3 regions of the Carboxylicivirga taeanensis genome follow, and region 2 is predicted to be linked to each of the others. Evidence: riboswitches for the same ligand, from Rfam matches in the RefSeq annotation. Region 2 holds a riboswitch; each other region holds the start of a gene.
The links. Region 2 has a riboswitch for cobalamin ahead of ACSX1H_RS17115 (TonB-dependent receptor plug domain-containing protein). Riboswitches for the same ligand answer to the same signal wherever they lie in the genome.
Positions count from the first base shown of each region.

Region 1: it holds a riboswitch for cobalamin, as region 2 does, so the genes downstream of both, ACSX1H_RS01950 (TonB-dependent receptor) here and ACSX1H_RS17115 (TonB-dependent receptor plug domain-containing protein) in region 2, are expected to answer to the same signal.
Region 3: it holds a riboswitch for cobalamin, as region 2 does, so the genes downstream of both, ACSX1H_RS08460 (precorrin-2 dehydrogenase/sirohydrochlorin ferrochelatase family protein) here and ACSX1H_RS17115 (TonB-dependent receptor plug domain-containing protein) in region 2, are expected to answer to the same signal.

Region 1 covers NZ_JBPUSJ010000001.1:444,199-449,943, forward strand. The annotation lists gene ACSX1H_RS01945 (PepSY domain-containing protein) at 1-358, opposite strand, end outside; gene ACSX1H_RS01950 (TonB-dependent receptor) at 363-2,660, opposite strand; cobalamin riboswitch at 2,771-2,969, opposite strand; gene ACSX1H_RS01955 (L-threonylcarbamoyladenylate synthase) at 3,106-3,669, shown strand; gene ACSX1H_RS01960 (acyl-CoA thioesterase) at 3,697-4,122, shown strand; gene rimM (ribosome maturation factor RimM) at 4,135-4,653, opposite strand; gene ACSX1H_RS01970 (cob(I)yrinic acid a,c-diamide adenosyltransferase) at 4,707-5,276, opposite strand; gene pdxH (pyridoxamine 5'-phosphate oxidase) at 5,473-5,745, shown strand, end outside.
Region 2 covers NZ_JBPUSJ010000016.1:24,378-30,122, forward strand. The annotation lists gene ccoG (cytochrome c oxidase accessory protein CcoG) at 1-1,075, shown strand, start outside; gene ACSX1H_RS17105 (FixH family protein) at 1,108-1,551, shown strand; gene ACSX1H_RS17110 (sulfite exporter TauE/SafE family protein) at 1,558-2,259, shown strand; cobalamin riboswitch at 2,331-2,541, shown strand; gene ACSX1H_RS17115 (TonB-dependent receptor plug domain-containing protein) at 2,631-4,553, shown strand; gene ACSX1H_RS17120 (PKD domain-containing protein) at 4,577-5,745, shown strand, end outside.
Region 3 covers NZ_JBPUSJ010000004.1:317,808-323,552, forward strand. The annotation lists gene ACSX1H_RS08450 (sulfatase family protein) at 1-618, shown strand, start outside; gene mnmE (tRNA uridine-5-carboxymethylaminomethyl(34) synthesis GTPase MnmE) at 933-2,375, opposite strand; cobalamin riboswitch at 2,486-2,690, shown strand; gene ACSX1H_RS08460 (precorrin-2 dehydrogenase/sirohydrochlorin ferrochelatase family protein) at 2,976-3,575, shown strand; gene cobA (uroporphyrinogen-III C-methyltransferase) at 3,572-4,351, shown strand; gene ACSX1H_RS08470 (sirohydrochlorin chelatase) at 4,344-5,198, shown strand; gene cobI (precorrin-2 C(20)-methyltransferase) at 5,208-5,745, shown strand, end outside.

The DNA of each region.
Region 1 (5,745 bases), on a different contig from region 2:
AAACGGCTTGTATCAACTGTGCGCTTCCATTTTCATCGATGCTATCGATGGGTGTTAAGGTAGCTGCATCAAACATTTGCGCGGTCTTACCTGGCAAGCGATAAACAGGCTTATCATTAAACATCTCCAGCGTAAGAGAAGAACTTGGATGCCCTTCAATAGCAGAAACAGGTGACAAAATACTGTCCTTCAGCGAAAGCGCTTTTTGTTTTTGAAAGTAAGCCTGCGTTTTAGGTTTGGGAAAGGAGTGGTAAATCATCACCACTCCTGATATAAACCACATTACAAAAAGCAGACTCATTACGAATCCGGTCCAGCGATGAACCGAAAACATGAATCGTTTAAGCAATTTAATCATCTACTTAAAAATTAATACTCATTGAAGCTTCGAACGAACGCCCCATACCAGGTACATACTGAGCGCTATATACTGTATTATCGAAGTAATACTCATCAGCAATATTATTCGCATTCAAACGCAATGTGACATTATCCAAAGTATAAGCTACTGTAGCATCGCTCACCCAATAGGCCGGCAACACAATGGCATTTGAGGCATTTGTAAAAACGTCATCGGTATAACGGGTGCCACCTCCAATGCTCAGATTTTTCAACAACCCACTTTGTACCGTGTAGTTGGCCCATGCAAAAAATTGATTTTCCGGCGTATGCGTCAATGCATTGCCTTCGTAACTGTAATCGCTCATATAAGGATTATTGGCAAAAGCTCTGTAGCGCGTCTCGTTATAACTGTATCCGGCATTAACAGACATGCCTTTGAATGGATAAGCAATAACATCCAATTCAAAACCTTTCGAATCAACAGCTCCAACTTGTCCATAAACTTGTTTACCTGCTTCGGTTTTTTCCAAATATTGTACAATACTCTCCTTCAGGATATAATACGAACTCGCATTCACATTTAATCGCGCACCCAACTCCCATTTAATACCTCCTTCTAGCTGATAACCTTGTTGCGGCTCATATACCTCTTCGCCTTCTTCAGGCTGAAACTCTTCTCCATTTTTATCTATATAGATATAGTTGGAGTTAAACACACTACGATAAGGCTTAAAGAAGCTAGATGCAGAAGCATAAATAGACAAATCCTCATAAGGCAAATACACCAATCCGGCACGATAAGAAAATGCTTTATTGGTAATGGACTGCTCCGGGCTATCCGGATTAAACTCATAATCGAGTCCATTGGTAACGGTTGCTCGTTGATAGTTATACTTATATAAATCAAAACGACCACCTAACATCGCCTTCAATTGCGGCATGACATCAATAACATCCTGAAAATATAAGCCATGTGAGGCATCACTCATTACGCGAGCACCTGAAAATTTAGTTTTCAAATAGCCTTGATTTAAAACAGGATCAACCACCGAAACTTTAGCAAACAGTCCGTCACCATATACATCCTGCCCCACATTATAGCCTGTGTAGCTCACACGGTCGAGATAAAGCAATGAATAGCCGCCAACAAAAGAATGCTTTAAGCCTCCTGTAGTAAACTCGTGATACACATCGGCATTGTACTGCAAGGTTTTTGTTTTGTGCGAAAAACGCAGTGGAAAAGTTCGTTGCAACGAATCCAGACAGATGTACTTTTTATTGTCTCCACTTAGGTAGTAATGATCGTAAATGGACTCATTTGAGGTCAGATAACTCAACTCTTCTGTGGAGAAATAGTCGATGTCATCATCATTATAGGAGATACCTGTTACCAAACGGGTGACTGCACCAAAAGTGTGCTCCCATGCAAGTGCAATGTTATAATTAGTATGCGTCAAATAATCGGATGGATCGTTATAGCGCTGCTCACGTTTAAAACCAGCCGGCAGATCACCAATCTCATATACTTGCTTATTGGTTGTTGCATCAAAAATATCATTCGTAACCGCAGGCATACCTGCTTCTGTCGCATAAAAATCATCATTGGCTCCGGCCTTGAACTTAATTACATTGTTATCGTTGAGCTGCCAGTCAAGAGCCAGATAAGCATTGGCTGTATTAGTTTTGTTATCGCGCCATCCGTCACTATCAGCATAACCGGCATCAAAACGGTAGGTTAAGGGTGAAGCAATAGCCCCACCTGCACCAAGATTCATGCGCTTTTTGTTCCATGCTCCATACCCAACACGCGCATTGCCCGTTGTTTCTTCAGTAGGCTGCTTACGCACAATATTTAAAATACCGCCTACAGCTGAGTGGCCGTACACTACTGATGCAGGCCCTTTTAAAAACTCGATGCTCTCAACAGCAGTAAGACTAGTAACCGGGGCACTGCTCGACCAGTTCATTCGCTCATCTCGGGCGCCATCAACCATAATTACAGGCTGCCCGAAACCTCTGAAACGGAAGGTTTGAAAACCACCGTAATTAATTGTTGGCCGTACACCTGTAGTGTATCGTAAAGCTTCATTCAGATTATTTACCGCACGTTCTTCTATCTGTTTGTGATTAACAGTAGACACAGTAATTGGAATGTGCTTTAAGGGCTCCATTGTTTTTAATGCAGTCGGATGTTTCTCAAACACCACATCAGCCTCGATGTCAATCGATTTAATAAGAAAAGTGTCCTTGTGGATGGTTTGTGAAAAAGCACAAACGGCACTCAACGCCAATAAAATGGCGAAAGAAATTCGTTTCATTCTAATTTTGTCTTTTAAGTTGTTTATAAATCTTTAAAGACAATATTCACGTTGGAAAAAAATGTATGAATAGCCTGGCTATCATCTCGCTTTTATCCCGAAAGCAAAGAATACTGTCGTGCAAACAGGCAGGTCTTCTGGCTCACCCCGTTTCAAATGGCCTTCCCATCAGTGCGCCTGACAGTGGCTGAAGCATTTGAAACCTAAATGGGGCTTACAGCTGCGGGTACAGCTCCGGATTTACACCGGATTCCCTTTTCATTACAGCGGCCGTTGTGGCTTTTGTAAACCTAAATGCGCCGCAAAAATATGGTTTTATATTAATTCTCTATCCGTTTTTAACATTTTTTGTTTAACCTTTCATGCTACGTGATGAACATTATGTTTTCACTCAAATCTTCCCCATCTTTTCCCTTTTTCCTATCTTGCCATCAAAAAACAGACCATGCACGACGATTTAAAACAAGCGCTTGAAGTATTGCGAAACGGTGGAATCATTCTTTACCCAACCGACACCATATGGGGCATAGGCTGCGATGCCACCAATGCTGATGCCGTAAAAAGAATTTATGACTTGAAGCAACGTGCCGACTCAAAAAGCATGCTGGTGCTTCTGGATAGCACTGCAAAACTGGCTGGTTATGTAAATGATATTCCGGAAGTAGCTTATGACATGGCTGAGCTGACTACCAAACCATTGACCATCATTTACGACGATGCCAAAAACCTGGCACCTAACCTGCTGGGCGAAGATGGAAGCGTGGGCATTCGCATCACGGAGGAAGAATTTTCTAAGCAGCTGTGTGTAAGGTTCAAAAAACCGATTATCTCCACGTCAGCGAATATAAGCGGTGAACCATCGCCACAGAATTTTGCTCAGGTGAGTGACGCCGTTAAAACGGGTGTGGATTACATCGTTAAGTTCAGACAGGAGGAAACTGCTAATCCGGCACCATCGAGCATTATTAAACTCGCTAAAGACGGACAAGTAACAATTATCAGAGAATAATGGGCTATTAGCTCTAAGCTTTATTACATGAACGAAACAACATTTTATCATAGCACGCCCATACAAATCCGCTTTAACGACATTGACGGTTTAGGACATGTTAATAACTCCACGATACAGGAGTATTTTGATTTGGGACGAATGCACTACATGCAGGATGTGCTATCCGGTCAAATCTTTAAAGGAGACGAAACGCTTATCGTTGCGAATATTAATACCGATTTTTTATCTCCAATTTATTTGAAGAATAAAATGGAGGTTAAAACGGCCATTACACGCCTGGGTACCAAGAGTCTGAACATGGTTCAGCAGGTGATAAACTCCGACTCTAAAGAGGTCAAAGCCATTTGTAAGTCGGTAATGGTGGCGTTTCATAAAATCAACGAAAATGCAATCGAACTCAAAGCAGAATGGCGTGAAGCAATCAGCAAACACGAAAAAACAACATTCTAATCGCCCAGTCGCTTAGATTAATCCATCGGGGAGGTCAAAAACGACTTCCCTTTTTTCATCGTCGATACCCGCAATAAAATGATCGACAATTGGGATTAAGATTTCCTCTCCATCGTGCTCCAGCTCAAACAGGGGATTTTTTGAAATTTCACGAATGGCAACAATCTCACCAATGTAACCATAACCAACGGCCTGACATTGATAGCCAACCAGTTGATAAGCTGAGAACGGAGCTTCCTCCTCTTCTGCTTCAGTCTCTTGCTTTGGCATATAAACAGGCGCATCAATAACCTTCAAAGCAGCCTGATCGTTAGCTAATTGCTCCAACTTAACCAACACATCTGTTTGGTTCTTTTCGCGTGCTTCTTCCAGGTAAAATGGAACTAACCCACCATCCAGCTCTAAAAAAAGAAATTCGCTATCCAGATCTTCTATAGAAAACTCACTGAACAGGCGCACTACAACTTCTCCGGCTATGCCATGTGTTTTAACAATAACGCCAATCTGACGGCAGGTATGTTTCTCTATCATCGGAATAATTTTGCTGCAAAGTTAGAAAAAAAGCTACAGCAAATGCTGTGCTCTTATTTTCCCCGATTATATAAAAAGGCTTTCCAGCGCTCTTCTGTTAAATGCGCTTCTTCCATGGCTGCTCGCGAAAGGCTGAAAAACAAATCGGACAATCGATTGATAAAGAACAAAATTGAGCGATCAACCGGATAAGTACGATGTAAAGCGGTTAGCTTACGCTCTCCCTTACGAAGTTGGGAGCGCACCACATGACACAAGGCCGACACCTCATTGCCACCCGGCAAAATAAAGTGATCAGAACGGCTGCTTAAGCCTGCTTCAACCTCATCAATCCACTGCTCACAGAACTTATCCATTCCTTCAGGCAACGGCATCGTGTTTTTTTCCTTCAACTCCTGAGGAGTTGCCAAATGACTCATAGAGTTCATCAACTCCACCTGTATCCGATGCAACTTATCCTGCCACTCATGTTGCGGGTCCAGCTTAGCCCTCAAAAGGCCAATGAATGAGTTAACCTCATCAAATGTGCCATAGGCATCTACGCGTATATCATCCTTATTAACACGTACACCTCCCAATAAATCGGTTTGCCCGCGATCGCCTGTTTTTGTATATATCTTCATCTGTTTGTATTTTTTCTGATAACTTTTTGGTGAAACTCTCAGGTTAGTTTAAACCATGTGTCTAACGACCGGATTCCTAATTAAAGTGTCAAGACGTTAAACATGAAGCTCAATAAAAAGTTTGCCCAACCTAGGTTTTTATAGAGTAAACAATAATTGTGATTTCTTGTTTTGTCTGTACTTAAATTTAGGCGCAATGAACAAACTGGCAGCAATACGTAAAGATTATACCAAAGGCATCCTGCTTAAAGAGAGCCTTAACGACTCCCCTTTTCAACAATTCGATACCTGGATGCAGGAAGCACTAAAAGCAGGCTGCACAGAACCAACAGCCATGACATTGGCCACAGTAGATGAGGCAAATATGCCCAACAGCCGTATTGTGCTGCTGAAAGAACTATCTGCTGAGGGGTTCGTTTTCTTCACCAACTACAACAGTGAAAAAGGCAATGAGCTGGCAGGCTCCAAT
Region 2 (5,745 bases):
TATTTGGTGTGGCTGGGCCTGCCCGCAAACCATTTTTATGGAAATGGTGTTTCGTCGGATTGAATACTGGATTGAGGGAAGTGGCGATCAGCAGCGCATCAGGGCCAAAGGGGAAGATACCTTTGACAAGGTGTGGCGTTCGGTGCTGAAGCATTTTATTTTCATTGTGATTTCCTGGGCGATTACCCACACGATGATGGCCTATATTGTAGGAGCGGAAACTGTGCATCAGTACATTGTGAGTTCACCCGCCGAAAATATGAGCGTGTTTATTGCCATAATGGTGTTTACCGGGGCCTTCTATTTTGTCTTCGCCTATTTCAGGGAACAAGTCTGCTCACTGGTGTGCCCTTATGGTCGGCTGCAAGGTGCCTTGCTCGACAACAATACCCTGATGGTGACCTACGATTATAAGCGAGGAGAGGGGCGGGCACCCATGCGCAATGGAGAAGACCGTGCGGCTGCCGGAAAGGGCGATTGCGTGAATTGTCATAAATGTGTGAGCGTTTGTCCAACCGGTATTGATATTCGCAATGGCATACAGCTGGAGTGCATTAATTGCACAGCCTGTATGGATGCCTGCGACAGTACCATGCGTCGGTATAATTTGCCGGAAGGACTCATCCGCATCACTTCGCAAAATAACATCATCAATGGTTCGTCATTCAAATGGACGCCCCGCGTTGTTGCTTACACGGCTTTAACGGCTGCTTTAATTGGTGTTTTAGTAGTGCTGTTCACCTTACGTTCGAGCTACGAAACTACCATATTGCGCGTACAGGGGTCTTTGTATCAAAAACTGGATGAAAACACGTATTCCAATATTTATAATTATAAGATCATCAATAAAACAGATAATGAAGGGCATCTTAGCATCAAACTGGTGTCTCCTGAAGGAAAGGTGGAGTTAGCAGGGAGCAGCATGACGGTGAAGAAGCAGGAAAAGATACAGGGAGCTTTTTTGGTGAAACTAACTAAAGAGCAAATGAGCGGCAGCAACACCCCTGTTGTACTGGGTATCTACAACGGGGAGGAGTTGATTGAAACCATTCACACCACTTTTGTAGGCCCCTAAACGACTAAGTAACCTAACAAAAACACATACCGATGAAATTTAATTGGGGACATGGCATTGTAGTAGTAATCGCAACTGCTGTTTTAGGATTTGTAAGCCTCGTATTTATTGTAACCAACGAGCGCATAGACATGGTAACTGAAGATTACTATCCTAAAGAGCTGAAGTACGATGATCAGATTGAAAAACTTAAAAACTATCATGCGCTAAGCAAAAAAGTAGAGGTGTCATTGGGCGAATCCTTGTTGATTCAGTTTCCTGATGATATTGCTGATGCAAATGCCATCAGCGGACTGGTGCACTTATACAGGCCATCAGATAAAGATTTGGATATAGAGCAAGAGATTAAACTGAATGCAGCCTATCAGATGAGGATAACAAAAGATGCTTTGAGAGGTGGTAAGTATGAGCTAATTATTGAATGGCAGGCCAATGGGCAACCTTATCTCACCAAACAGGCTATTTTTGTAGATTAATTCGCCATGTACATATTAGAAGGATTTATTTTTGGTTTCCTGGGGAGCTTGCATTGCGTAGGCATGTGCGGCCCGCTCGCGTTGGCCTTACCTTTACCTACGCGTTCTGTTGCTCAAAAAGCCACCGGGGCTGTTTTGTACAATATAGGCCGGGCGGTTACCTATGGCTTGCTCGGTTTAATTTTTGGCCTACTGGGTGCCGGCCTGAAGCTGTCAGGTGTGCAGCAGTGGGTGTCCATTGCCTGCGGGGTGCTTATGATACTGTCCGTTGTGTTACCGGGGGTCATAAAGCTGCCAAAGTCAACCAGTAAAGTATCCACCTCCATCTATAGCACCCTGAAAAAGAAGATTGGCGACTCGCTAAACCGAAAGCGGCTAAGTAACCTGCTGGTTATTGGTGTGTTAAATGGTTTTTTACCTTGTGGTTTGGTGTATGTGGCTATTTCCAGAGCCATCACTTCCAGCAGCCTTAGTAATAGCGTTTTGTTTATGGTGTTTTTTGGTTTGGGCACTTTGCCTTTAATGTTTGCGGTCGCCTATTTCGCCAACATCATCAAAAGCCGTTTCTTGCATCGACTCCGTCGAGCCATTCCCGTCTTTATCATCCTGCTTGGATTGCTGTTTATCCTTCGTGGCATGAACCTGGGCATCCCATACCTCAGTCCGGAATTTAAAGAGGACACCACGGAGGTAAAATGTTGTCATTAATTGTCAGCCAGACGAATGCACTATTTCAGATAAAAAAGTCGGAAAAAGATTTTTTCTGATTTACTTTTCCATTACTTTTGCACCGATTTGGTTCACAAGGCATCATCAGTGCCACGTGATGAAGAGGGAATGCCGTGAGAGTCGGCAACAGTATCCGCTGCTGTAAGTTCCTTCCGGCATCAGGCCGGAATAAAGCCGTAATCAACAAAGCCACTGTTCGGGGAACGGGAAGGCGGTTGCGGTGGAATAAGTCAGAAGACCTGCCAAAGAGTATTCAATTGTTCATGTCATTCGGAATAAATGCAGAACGATACATTCTTTGTGTATTCAATATCCGTATTGTCAGAACAGTTTAATTAACCTGGAAAAAGATGAGGTGTAAACTGTTAGTGGTGTTTTTGGTGGCGTCGTTGCCAGTTTTGGGCGATGATGTGGTGCGTGATTCAGTGAGAGTCGAAGAGGTGGTGGTAACGGGGCATAGTATCAGCCGTTTTCAGGCCGGCTCTAAAATTGAAAAAGTAAAACAGGCGCAATTTCTGGCGATGCAAGATGGAAGCCTGGAGCAGTTGCTGTTGCGATACACACCCGTGGCAGTTAAAGGCATGGCGGGTTCCTTATCAACTATTCGCCTGAGAGGGACCTCACCCGACCACACCAGTATTAATTTTGGTGGTATCAATATCAATTCTTTAACACTGGGGCATTCCAATGTGAGCAATGTACCCATGTATCTGTTCGACGAAATTGGCTTGCAGTATGGCAGTGCTTCTGTTGTAAATGGTTCAGGAAGTATTGGGGGCGCTATTCATTTAGGGATGAACAACTATTGGGTGGATGGCCTGAAAGCGGAGCTGCGTGTGGCCAATGGCTCCTTTGGAGAACAGTTGTACGGAACAAAACTCTTTTATGGTAATGGTAAGTGGGAAGGTGTTACACGAGCTTTCTATTATGCTAAAGCCAACGATTTCCCTTTCTATAACACGACCTATGATTATGACAAGAAAGGCGATTTTGGGGAGGATGTTCAACAAAATGCCAGCATCGATAACAAGGGAGTTATCCAGGAGTTTAACTACCGGTTTAATGAAAGAAGCGCTTTAACGTTTAAGGCCTGGTTTGAGCACGACTGGCACGAGATTCAGCAGAATATGCAAACAAATGCCCTTCAGCCCAATGTTCGCGAAACATTGATGGATGAGCATGTGCGCTTATGGTCGGAGTATACCAGTAAACAGCAGCGGGTTTCATGGTTGGTTGGAGCAGGCTATGTATACGATAATTCGGTTCACAACCAGTCAACAGATAACATTGCAACCCAGCGTGTTTTAGGAAAAGCTGAGGCCGATTATAAGCTGGGCATCAACAATGGCATTAAAACAGGCGTGAGCCTGAAATCCATTTATCCGGATGTGTATGCTTATGATACGGACCTGAGTCATGAAAACTGGACAGATCTGTATCTTTCCTATTTCCATAGTTTCTTTAATAAGTTAACCTTAACGATCAACATTCGACAAGCTTTTGTAACCAACTATTCGGTGCCCTTAACACCAGCTTTGGGCTTCTCTTTCAATGCTGTTTCGGGCGATTCGTATGTGTGGAGTTTTACAGGAAATGTGTCGCGCAGCTATCGGGTGCCCACCTTTAATGATCGCTATTGGATACCAGGTGGGAATCCAGACCTGAAGCCAGAAAAAGGGATGAATTACGAGCTGGGGACAAAACTGAGCTATGCCAGCGAACAGCTTGTTGGACATCTCAAACTCAATGCGTTTTATTTAGATGTGGACAACTGGCTACTATGGGTAAATAATGGGGGATGGGAAGCTCAAAATGTGCAGCGCGTGCAAAGCAAAGGCCTCGAAATCAGTACCGACTGGAACTGGATATTGGGTCAATACGGGCTTAATAGCGGAATGAATTACACCTACAATCCGGTGGTTAGAAAGGCTGCCAATAACTCCAATAGCGAAAACATGGCCATCGGACGGCAACTGGAGTACGTGCCGTTGCACAGGGGCGTACTGTATGTTAATGGCTCCTATAAAAACATTATGGCCGGGCTTGATGCGAGTTATACTGACGAACAATACATCTCGCAGGGCGACAAAATGCTTCCGGAATTAGTCCTTTTAAATGCTCAGTTGGCTTATCGCTGCCAAATCAATCGCGACAACGTTCTGCGTATTGCCGGTTCGTTTAATAATCTTACGAATAAGGACTATCAGTCGTCCTACGGGTATCCAATGCCCCGGGCCAATTACAGGGTGAGTATAACGTATAATTTCAAATAAAATAAAACCTTAATATTAGAAAAATGAAAAGCAATCTTTTAAGTTGTTTAGCAGTAATGCTGGTTTCAGTCTTTTTCTTTACCTCTTGTGAGGATGATGACGCGCAACCAGTTGTGAAGGCTCAGTTTGAGGCTTCTTCTTATGCTGTTTCGGTTGGCGAAGCAGTAACTTTTACCAACTATTCGGCAGGAGCAACCAGCTACCAGTGGCACTTTGGTGATGGGGAGACTTCAACAGAGGAAACACCCGAGCACACCTATCAGGTTGGTGGCAAGTACCCTGTTAAACTAATTGTTGACAATGGAGGTGTTAAAGATTCCACTGAGAAAGTGGTAACTGTCAGTGAGTTTAGCTATGTGATTAACTATGGTGGTTACTCCGGCGAAAAAACAACCATTTCCTTGTATGATAAAGTGACCGATGAGATAACCAACGGCTATTTTACCTATGTAAATGGGAAACACATGGTTTCAAATGTGCAGTATGCCTATAATTACAAAGGAAAGGTATATTTCATGGGTAACAACGTTGACCAAATAAATTACGTTGATGCTACCAGTTTTAAACAAAACGAGAACGGAATTACCGACGGAATTGTGAAGCCACGTTACTGCGTTGGCGACGACAATTACTTGTATGTTTCGTGCTGGGGAGGGGATATCTGGACAGATACCAGCCTCTCGTATATTGCGAAAATTGATTTAACGACTAACACCGTAGTTGGGCGCTTCGACTTACCTGGCGGACCGGAAGGTTTAGCAATTGTTAATGGCAAATTGTATGCGGCACTGAATTACGATACTAAAATTGCCGTTATTGACTTGTCAAGCGAGGCAATCTCATACATCACCACTCCGGCGGTGAGCTCTTATTTTATTAAGGATGCAAACGACAATTTGTATGTGTCTTTAGTAAATACATATAGCAATCCTACAACCGAAGATGGACTGGGGTATATCAATACAACAACCGATGAATTGACCACCTATAAGTTATCAGGTGTTAGCTCAACCTATGCCAACATATTGGCAGCCGATAAGTCATTTTCGAAGCTGTATGTGATGACTACTGCTTACGATGCCAATTGGAACTTAACCGGGGCCATTGCTGTTTTTGATGTCGCCACTAAGACTTTCGAAAGTACTAATTTTGCCGAAGGACTGGCTGGCTTAAATGGAATTGCGGTTAATTC
Region 3 (5,745 bases), on a different contig from region 2:
ATTAAAACTTTGGAGGAAGAAGGCATTTTAGATAATACATTAATTGTATTTTCAAGTGATAACGGACCTGTATTGAATGACGGCTATTTTGATGATGCGGTTGAGAAATTAGGGAATCATACTCCGGCAGGTCCATTGCGTGGTGGAAAGTACAGTTTGTTTGAAGCTGGGACAAGAGTTCCATTTATTACCTATTGGAAAGGTACTATTCAGCCCGGCATTTCAGATGCTTTAGTTTGTCAAATTGATTTATTGGCTTCTTTAGCAAAGTTAGTTGGCACAAACGAATCCTCAACCGATAGTAAGGATTTGCTTACTGCTTTCTTAGGGAAGGGCAATAAAGGTCGTGAGTCTCTTGTTATAGAGGCGACTACGCGTACAGCACTGCGCTATGGTGATTGGATATTGATACCCCCGTATAAAGGCCCGGCCAAAAATAATCTTGTTAATATTGAACTTGCGAATGCTCAAGAATATCAATTGTATAATCTGATAGAAGATATTGAACAGCAGAATAATCTGGCCGAAAACAATCCGGATAAAGTACAAGAAATGATGGATATCTTTAATGTCATTAGGGGTGATTATTCACAAATTTCGAAAATGGATTTAAAATAAAAATAGCTTAGAACAATGCTATTTTTATTGACAGATAATTAAAGAAAGTTAGAAATAGTAGGAAAGAGGGGAAGGCTTAATTCAATTAATTGGCATTCCCTCCTTCTTTTCATTCTATATGGTTCTCAGAGTAAGTCATTGATTTATTATTAAGAATTGGAGTTCAATATTTGAAGATAACTTAAAACAGAAAAGTTTAGTGTTAAGCGAGTATGTAAGCATTATTAATAAAAATACATCTCACAAAAGCAGATATAAAGAAACTTTTGAGAAGGAGGTAGTGTTGCTAATGTGTTTATTATTAGATATGTAAATTACTTCCCGATACAGAAATTCTTGAAAATATTACCCAATACTTCGTCTGTATTTATTTGCCCGGTTATCTCACCAAGGAAATGCAGCACTTCACGAATATCCTGGGCCAGGAAATCGCCGGAGATACCTGTTTGCAGGCCATCGACTACACGCAGGATGGCTTCGTGTGATTTTTGCAGAGCCTCGTAATGGCGCACATTGGTAACAATCACCTCGTCGTTATCGATGGCTGAGAGGTTAACAGTTTTAAGCAGTGCAGCAGTTAAGGCATCAATATTTAATTGTTGTTTGGCCGAGATGGGCACAATGGCATCGGTACCCGACAGCTCTTTGAAACTGCTCTTTTGGAAACGCTCCTGAACGCCTTCATTGGCTAAATCGGTTTTATTGATTACCACTATAAGCTGCTGATGCTCATCCATGCGCTGTTTTACATCAGTGATGGCATCGTGAATTTTCTCATCCGGGTCGTTCACATCCAGCATCAGCAAGATGATGGTAGCTTTAGTGATTTTGTCATAGGTACGTTCTATGCCCAGGTTCTCAATCTCATCTATAGTGGCGCGTATACCGGCTGTGTCAATAAAGCGGAAGCTGATGCCTTCAATGTTGATGGTATCCTCAATCACATCGCGTGTAGTACCGTGTATGTCCGAAACGATGGCACGCTCTTCCTGCAACAGGGTATTTAACAAGGTGGATTTGCCCGCATTGGTATGTCCCACTATAGCCACAGGAATCCCATTTTTGATGGCATTACCCAGCGAGAATGAGTTCACCAGTTTTTTTAATACAGCCTCAATCTCATTCACCAACTTGGTGAGTTCGCTACGGTTGGCAAACTCCACATCCTCTTCACTAAAATCCAGTTCTAGTTCTATTAAAGAAATGAAGTTGAGAAGATGCATACGCAGGTTAATCAGCTCACTGGAGAAACCACCGCGCATCTGCTGCAGGGCCACCCGGCGGGCTGCTTCGCTGCGTGAAGCAATCAAATCAGCCACTGCTTCAGCTTGTGACAGGTCCATTTTACCGTTGATAAATGCACGTTGGGTAAACTCACCGGCAGTAGCGAGCCGGGCACCATGTCTGGTAAGAAGTTGAAGAATTTGTTGCTGGATATAAGGAGCACCATGGCAGGCTATTTCAATAATGTCTTCACCGGTAAAAGAATGCGGTGCTTTAAAAACGCTAACCAATACCTCGTCAATGTCTTTATCGCCATCAGTTATGCTGCCAAAATGAATGGTGTTGGCCTTTTGTTCCGACAATTTCTTTCCGGCTTTAGCTGGTTTGAACAGCTGTTCGCAAACAGCGATTGATTGATTGCCTGATAAACGGATAACTGCAATGGCACCCATTCCCTGGGCGGTTGATATGGCGCAAATTGTATCTTTTTCGCTTAGCATCTTTTCGGTCTTTTCGAACCAGGACTGACGCACTGGTTGGCTGTTAGAATCATTATCAAAAATGCAAATATACGCAATTGAGGCCGTACATCATTCATTAAAGAAAAATGTCGTCACTCGTTTGGCGATTGCAAAATTGTATTACATTTGTGGCCATAAATGGTGAGTCAAGGTCAACCTATTCGGACTTTGACGGAAAGAGGGAATCCGGTGTAATTCCGGAGCTGTACCCGCAGCTGTAAGCTCTGTTAACTCCATTGCAAAAGGTCACTGTTTCAGTTTAACGAAATGGGAAGGCGCAATCAGGAGGGAGTAAGTCAGAAAACCTGCCATGTAACAAATGATTATTAATCAAAGCTTTCGGGTTTAAAAGTTTGATACATGAATAAAAAAGCAATTCAATATTTAAGGCACTAAAAAGTGCAGGTACGTAAGGCAACTTACTGTTGCAGAATGGTTACTAACCATTTTGGCAGAAGTATATTGTCGAAGTGTGCTGAATGTTTTTTTATGCATTTCACTTTCATTCCGGGGCGTTTAAAGGCGCTATGAAGATACATCTGTATAACTCGTTGAATCAGGATAACAGGGCATTGTTGATCTGTGTTTTGGATGCTTTAAAAGAATATTAGCATGCAATTTTATCCGATTCATATCCAAATAAAAAATAAAGCTTGTTTAGTTGTTGGTGGCGGTAAAGTTGCACAACGAAAAGTGAACAAATTACTTGCTGCCGGTGCTGCCGTAACTGTTATTTCCAAAGAATTAACACCGGTTTTGCAGAAGTTGGTTAACAACAACAGGATGAAGCATAGGAGCCGATGCTATCAAAACGATGATGTCGTTGGCTTTTTCCTGGTGTTTGCCGCTACCAATAACCAAACAGTTAATCAACAAATTATTTCAGAAGCTCAAAGCCACAATGTTTTAGCAAATAGTGTGGATGGCGCTGACAAGGGCGATTTTATTATCCCGGCCAGCTGTCAGGTGGGGCATTTGAATGTGGGAATTACCACGGAAGGAATTTCACCTGCTTTGTCGGCCCGTTTGCGCAGGTATTTCATGTCTAAATTATCATCTATTACGCCTGAACAAGTAGCGTTGATTGGTGAGAAGCGAAAGTTGATGCTTGAAACGGGTAATCAAGAGTATCAGGATGAGATGAATAGTCTCATTGATGAACTCATCCATCAGATTGAAAATAACAAGATTAATCTTAACTCAATAGAATGAATCCTAAATATGGGAAAGTATGGCTGGTTGGTGCCGGCCCGGGCGATGCTGACCTGGTCAGCGTAAAAGCCGTTAAGTTGCTTAAGCAGGCCGATGTGGTGCTGTACGATTACCTGGTGAACAAAGAATTGCTGGAGTATTGTTCGGCTTCGTGCGAACGGCTCTATGTTGGCAAGATGAAGGACAAACATACTTATCCGCAAGACGACCTAAATGAATTGTTGGTGCATTATGCCGGCAAAGGCCAAAACATCGTCCGTCTGAAAGGTGGCGATCCGTTTGTTTTTGGCCGGGGCGTTGAGGAGATATTAACGCTCATTGAAAACGGCATTGATTATGAAGTGGTACCTGGAATTACCTCTGGTGTGGCGGTGCCTGCCTATATGGGCATTCCGGTAACGGCTCGTCATGTGGCCTCATCGGTTACGTTCGTGACTGGTCATCCGGCTAAAGGGAAGAACTCGGTGGATTGGCAGGCGCTCGCTAAAGCATCGGATACCCTGGTGGTGTACATGGGGGTAAGTAATGCCCAACGCATTGCCAATGAACTAATCATCGGGGGTAAGAAAAATGAAACACCGGTGGCTCTGATTCGTTGGGGGACCTATCCTCAGCAGGAGATGCTGACTGCCACCCTGGAAACCATTGGCGAGGCGATGGCGGATAGAGGGTTTATGCCACCAGCGCTCATGGTTATTGGTGAGGTGGTGAATTTCTCCAATCAATTAAAACCCATAATACAATCTATTAAACCTCAAGAAATATCACATGTCTAAAAAAGGAGTTTTAATCTGCGGTCATGGTACCCGTGTTAAACGAGGCGAAGAGGCCTTTCTGAACTACACACGCCAGGTAGCGACACTGCTGCCCGATTATGAAGTGGAAGCCGGTTTTCTGGAACTATCGGAACCCGATTTCGAAGAAGGGGTAAAGCGCCTGACCCAAAAAGGGGTTACAGAGATAGTAGCGGTTCCGGTTTTCTTGTTTACCGGTGTGCACATTCAAAAGGATATTCCTTGTATTCTGTATCAGTTGCAGGCCAAATACAATGTCTCCATTAAAATGGCCCATTACATAGGCGATTGCGAGGATATGTTGCACTTGTCAAACGATTTGATTGAGAAAGCCTTACACGGTAATAAGGTTGAGCCGAAGGATACCTTATTGTTCGGCTTGGGAGTTGGCGCTTCTAAAATAGCTGCCAATGGCGATTTAGCCCGGTTAACTCGCATGGTGCAGGAGTCCAATAAGTATGGGTTTGCTATCAATGGCTTCTGCAGTCGCATGACTTACCCATCGGTCCCTGAAGCCTTATCTATCTGCGAAAAGCTACCCTATAAAAATATCCTTGTTGTTCCCTATGTGTTCTTTCCGGGTGTATATATGGATAAAGCGCAAGTTTTATTTGCGGAGTTTGCTCAAAAGCATTCTGATCGTAACGTGTTTGTGGCGCCCCTGTTAAGCGATTCAGATCATTTAGCACAGATTCTGATTAAGCGTTTGGAAAGTGCGGAAAGAGGTGAGGTGGACTTAATTACGGCAGTAGATAAGGAGACACTGGAGAGTTATGTGCCGCATCACCATCATCACGGACACGATTGTTGCGGACATCATCATCATTAAGGCAGAAGAATGAATAAAGGAACAATATACGGGGTGGCACTAGGCCCGGGCGATCCGGAGCTGATCACCCTCAAGGCATTAAAAACATTGCAAAAAGCGGATGTCATCTATTATCCTGAAACCACTAATGGAAAGGGGATGAAGAGCTCAATGGCCATGCGTGTGCTTGGGGCTCTCGAGATTGATTCCTCTAAGTTTCGGGCCGTTGAAGTGGCCATGAAATACGACCGGTCAGAAGTGAATGAAACGTATCGTCAATTGGCTGCTGATTGCATTCTGCAAGCTGAATCAGGCAAAAAAGTAGCGGTGGTCAGCGAGGGCGATATCTCCTTCTATAGCACGTTTGCCTATCTGGTCGATGATTTCAAAAAGGCGAAGGTGCACTACGAGATGATTCCGGGAGTGCCGGCGTTTATACTTGGTGGTTCGCTTGCGGGTGAGGCGGTGTGTAAGCAAACCGATAAGGTGTTGGTGGTTCCTGAAATAAAAGATGAAACACAATTGCGGGAGTATGTGAGTGCCAACGAAACGGTGGTGATTATGAAGG